Regions from separate parts of the Pantoea sp. F_5 genome, predicted to be linked through region 1. Evidence: predicted binding sites of a transcription regulator. Region 1 holds the regulator's gene; the other holds the start of a gene.
What was found. Region 1 encodes sigma-54, which starts transcription at its own class of promoters, with help from an activator protein. Its sites were predicted from a motif close to GTTGGCACANNTTTCGCTNT; they were not measured.

Region 1 (2,413 bases):
ACATCGAGCACCTGCGCGACAGCATGGGCCAGGCGCTGTCGGGTGGTGAACGACGTCGTGTTGAGATTGCCCGCGCACTGGCTGCCAATCCAAAGTTTATTCTGCTGGATGAGCCTTTTGCCGGTGTTGACCCTATCTCTGTTATCGACATCAAGAAGATCATTGAGCATCTGCGTGACAGCGGCCTCGGCGTGCTGATCACCGACCATAACGTGCGCGAAACGTTAGCGGTCTGTGAGCGGGCCTATATCGTCAGCCAGGGCCACCTGATTGCGCATGGCACACCCAATGAAATTCTTGCGGATGAGCAGGTTAAGCGGGTTTATTTGGGTGAAGAGTTCAGACTCTGATAAGGTGTCGTTAATACCGATGTTTACCTGGGAACTACCATCCTGTCTATGAAGCAAGGTTTACAACTCAGGTTCAGCCAACAGCTGGCAATGACTCCACAATTGCAGCAGGCGATTCGCCTGCTGCAACTCTCCACGCTTGAACTCCAGCAGGAGTTACAGCTGGCGCTGGAAAGTAATCCACTGCTTGAGCAGACCGATCTGCATGACGAAATTGACTCCCGGGAATCGTCGGAAGCCGAAGCGCTGGATACTCGTGAAGCGCTTGAGCAGAAAGAGATGCCTGATGAGCTGCCGCTGGATGCCACCTGGGATGAAATCTACACCGCTGGCACCCCTTCCGGCACCGGTACCGATTATCAGGATGATGAGTTGCCGGTCTATCAGGGCGAAACCACGCAGTCACTGCAGGATTACCTGATGTGGCAGGTCGAATTGACGCCTTTCAGCGATACCGACCGCGCGATTGCAACCTCTATCGTCGATGCTATCGATGACACCGGATATCTCACCGTCTCGCTTGAGGAGATCCTCGACAGCATCGGCAACGATGAGCTTGAAGCGGATGAGGTTGAGGCGGTGCTGAAACGCATCCAGCGCTTTGACCCGATTGGTGTGGGCGCACGCGATTTGCGTGACTGTCTGCTGGTTCAGCTTTCCCAGTATGCACCAGAGACACCGATGCTGGCTGAAGCGCGCCTGATTGTCAGCGAACATCTCGATCTACTGGCCAATCACGACTTCCGCAGCCTGATGCGCGTCACGCGCCTCAAAGAAGAGGTGCTGAAAGAGGCGATGCTGCTGATTCAGTCGCTGGACCCGCGTCCGGGTCAGTCGATCAACACCGGCGAGCCGGAATATGTTATCCCCGACGTGCTGGTGCGTAAGGTTGGCAACCGCTGGACGGTTGAACTCAATGCCGACAGCGTGCCGCGTCTGAAGATTAACCAGCACTACGCGGCAATGGGCGGTGCAACGCGCAATGACAGCGACAGCCAGTTCATTCGCAGTAATCTGCAGGAAGCGCGCTGGCTGATTAAGAGTCTGGAAAGTCGTAATGATACGCTGCTGAAAGTCACGCGCTGTATCGTTGAGCAGCAGCAGGCGTTCTTCGAGCAGGGTGAAGAATTTATGCGTCCGATGGTGCTGGCCGATATCGCCCAGGCCGTTGAGATGCACGAATCAACCATTTCCCGTGTGACCACGCAGAAGTATCTGCACAGCCCGCGTGGCATTTTTGAACTGAAGTACTTTTTCTCCAGTCACGTTAATACGGAAGGTGGCGGCGAAGCCTCCTCTACCGCGATCCGTGCTCTGGTGAAGAAATTAATTTCGGCGGAAAATCCAGCCAAACCCTTGAGCGACAGTAAACTGACCTCCATGTTATCCGATCAGGGGATCATGGTGGCACGGCGTACCGTCGCCAAATATCGTGAGTCTTTATCCATCCCGCCATCGAACCAGCGTAAACAGCTGGTTTGACAGAAATGAGAAGGAAGACCTATGCAGCTGAACCTGACCGGGCAACATGTTGAAATCACGCCACCTTTGCGTGAATTCGTCAGCGGTAAATTTGCCAAACTGGAACACTATTTTGAACATATCAATCAGGTCTATATTGTCCTGAAGGTTGAGAAAGTCACACAGGTGGCTGACGCAACACTCCACGTGAACGGTGGCGAGCTGCACGCCACGTCCGAAGCGGAAGATATGTATGCGGCAATTGATGGGCTGATTGATAAACTCGCCCGCCAGCTGACCAAACACAAAGATAAACTGAAAAAACACTAACCTTCACGCTAGCTACGCGCGCCTGGCGCGCAGAGCCGACAGTATGGGGCGGATAATCCGCCCCGTTTTGTCATCTGAGCAAGCGCCGTTTGTCGCACATATCAGGGCGCTGGCGGTGAATGGCCTGGTGAACACGCAAGTGAAACGATAATGAACAACGATCTTACACTGGAATTGAGCACAGTGCTTTCGCCAGACTGCACCCGCAGCGGCGTACACTGCCAGAGCAAAAAACGTGCGCTGGAAATCATCAGCGAACTGGCCGCTAAGCA
Region 2 (2,413 bases), on a different contig from region 1:
ATACGGATTGAGGCAGAACGGTTACGGGCAGAGTAAGCCAGCATAACCGGTGCTTCGTAACCCGGGACCAGACGCTTGTAAGAGTTGGTTGTCGGGTTCGCCAGGGCGTTGATCGCTTTCGCGTGCTTGATGATACCGCCGATGTAGAACAGCGCCATTTCAGACAGGCCGCCGTACTTATCACCGGCAAACAGGTTCTGGCCACCTTTAGAGAGTGACATGTGGCAGTGCATGCCTGAACCGTTGTCGCCAAACATTGGCTTCGGCATAAAGGTCGCCGTTTTGCCGTAAGCGTGCGCAACGTTGTGAACGACATATTTGTAGATCTGAATTTCGTCTGCTTTTTTGGTCATGGTATTGAAGCGGGTTGCCACTTCGTTCTGACCTGCGGTCGCCACTTCGTGGTGATGCGCTTCAACAACCAGGCCCATCTGCTCCATGGTCAGACACATGGCAGAGCGGATGTCCTGTGATGAGTCAACCGGTGGAACCGGGAAGTAACCGCCTTTCAGACCTGGACGGTGACCTTTGTTACCGCCTTCGTACTCTTTACCGGTGTTCCATGCCGCTTCGATATCATCGATAGCCACATGTGAGCCGGATGTTGATGAACCGAAACGGATGTCATCGAACAGGAAGAATTCGGGTTCTGGTCCAAACAGCACGGTGTCCGCGATGCCGGAAGAGCGCAGGTAATCTTCAGCGCGCTTGGCGATAGAGCGTGGATCGCGATCGTAGCCCTGCATAGTGCCTGGCTCAAGAATGTCACAACGGATGATCAGCGTAGAATCTTCGAAGAAAGGATCCATGACTGCCGTGGTAGCGTCAGGCATCAGCACCATGTCTGATTCGTTAATGCCTTTCCAGCCGCCAATAGACGAACCATCGAACATTTTGCCTTCTTCGAAGAAGTCAGCGTTAACCTGGTGAGCAGGGATCGTAACGTGCTGTTCTTTACCTTTGGTATCGGTAAAACGCAGGTCAACAAACTTAACTTCATGCTCGTTCATCATCGAGAGAACGTGTTCAGCGGACATACTCAACTCTCCTGGAAATGGTCTTTCATTATCTACATGGCGAGGAAACGTCGTTTCCGGAATGCGTTTGGGAAAACCACTCCCTGACTCATCTTTTCCGGCACGCTCTTCAACCGACATCTGACTGGCGTTTACGCTTGTATTAGATAAAGCGAATTCTGTGCCAACTTTTTTGATGTTGCTTAAATCGCCTTGTGATGCACCTTTTTGTCATAAAGCGCCTGCACCACGATGGTCTTAATGCACCATTAAGGTGCTTAACGGTGTTTTATTGGCACTATTTTGGTGCATGGGACCAACTTAGTGCATTTTCTGCACCGGGAACAGGGCAAATTTGCGCCGATGCAATAAACTTTCAGTGAAAAGTGTGATCCTGTTCAGTCTTCCGCTTAATCCGTGTACAATACCGCGCTATTTCTAATGCCTGAGGCAAAGCTGTGATCGAAAATTTGCGTAACATCGCCATAATCGCGCACGTTGACCATGGAAAGACCACCCTGGTTGACAAACTGCTGCAACAATCCGGTACTTTTGATGCCCGTACCGAAGCAACAGAGCGCGTGATGGACTCCAATGATTTGGAGAAAGAGCGTGGGATTACCATCCTCGCAAAAAACACCGCCATTAAGTGGAATGACTACCGTATCAACATCGTTGATACCCCAGGACACGCCGACTTCGGTGGTGAAGTTGAGCGCGTCATGTCCATGGTGGACTCGGTGCTGCTGGTTGTAGATGCGATGGATGGCCCTATGCCGCAAACCCGCTTCGTGACCAAAAAAGCGTTCGCGCATGGTCTGAAGCCGATTGTGGTTATCAACAAAGTAGACCGCCCGGGTGCGCGTCCGGATTGGGTTGTGGATCAGGTATTTGACCTGTTCGTAAACCTGGATGCCACTGACGAGCAGCTCGACTTCCCTATCATTTTCGCCTCTGCGCTGAATGGTATTGCAGGTCTTGAGCACACCGATATGGCTGACGATATGACCCCGCTGTACCAGGCTATCGTTGATCACGTTTCACCTCCGCAGGTTGAAGTTGAAGCGCCACTGCAGATGCAAATCTCTCAGCTGGACTACAACAACTACCTGGGCGTGATCGGCATCGGCCGCATCAAGCGTGGTAAAGTGAAGCCTAACCAGCAGGTCACTATCATCGATAGCGAAGGCAAAACCCGTAACGCTAAAGTCGGTAAAGTCCTGACTCATCTGGGTCTTGAGCGTATCGACAGCGATCTGGCAGAAGCGGGCGATATCATTGCTATCACCGGTCTGGGCGAGCTGAACATCTCCGACACTATCTGTGACACGCAGAATGTGGAAGCGCTGCCAGCCCTGAGCGTTGATGAGCCAACCGTAACCATGTTCTTTAACGTC

Region 2: the regulator sigma-54 is predicted to act here: its motif matches at 1,186-1,205, upstream of glnA (glutamate--ammonia ligase).

Annotation. Positions count from the first base shown of each region.
Region 1 covers NZ_VWUO01000008.1:51,684-54,096, forward strand. Annotated here, with positions in the region: gene lptB (LPS export ABC transporter ATP-binding protein) at 1-350, shown strand, start outside; gene rpoN (RNA polymerase factor sigma-54) at 399-1,832, shown strand; gene hpf (ribosome hibernation promoting factor) at 1,854-2,141, shown strand; gene ptsN (PTS IIA-like nitrogen regulatory protein PtsN) at 2,292-2,413, shown strand, end outside.
Region 2 covers NZ_VWUO01000026.1:25,963-28,375, reverse strand. Annotated here, with positions in the region: gene glnA (glutamate--ammonia ligase) at 1-1,037, opposite strand, end outside; gene typA (ribosome-dependent GTPase TypA) at 1,475-2,413, shown strand, end outside.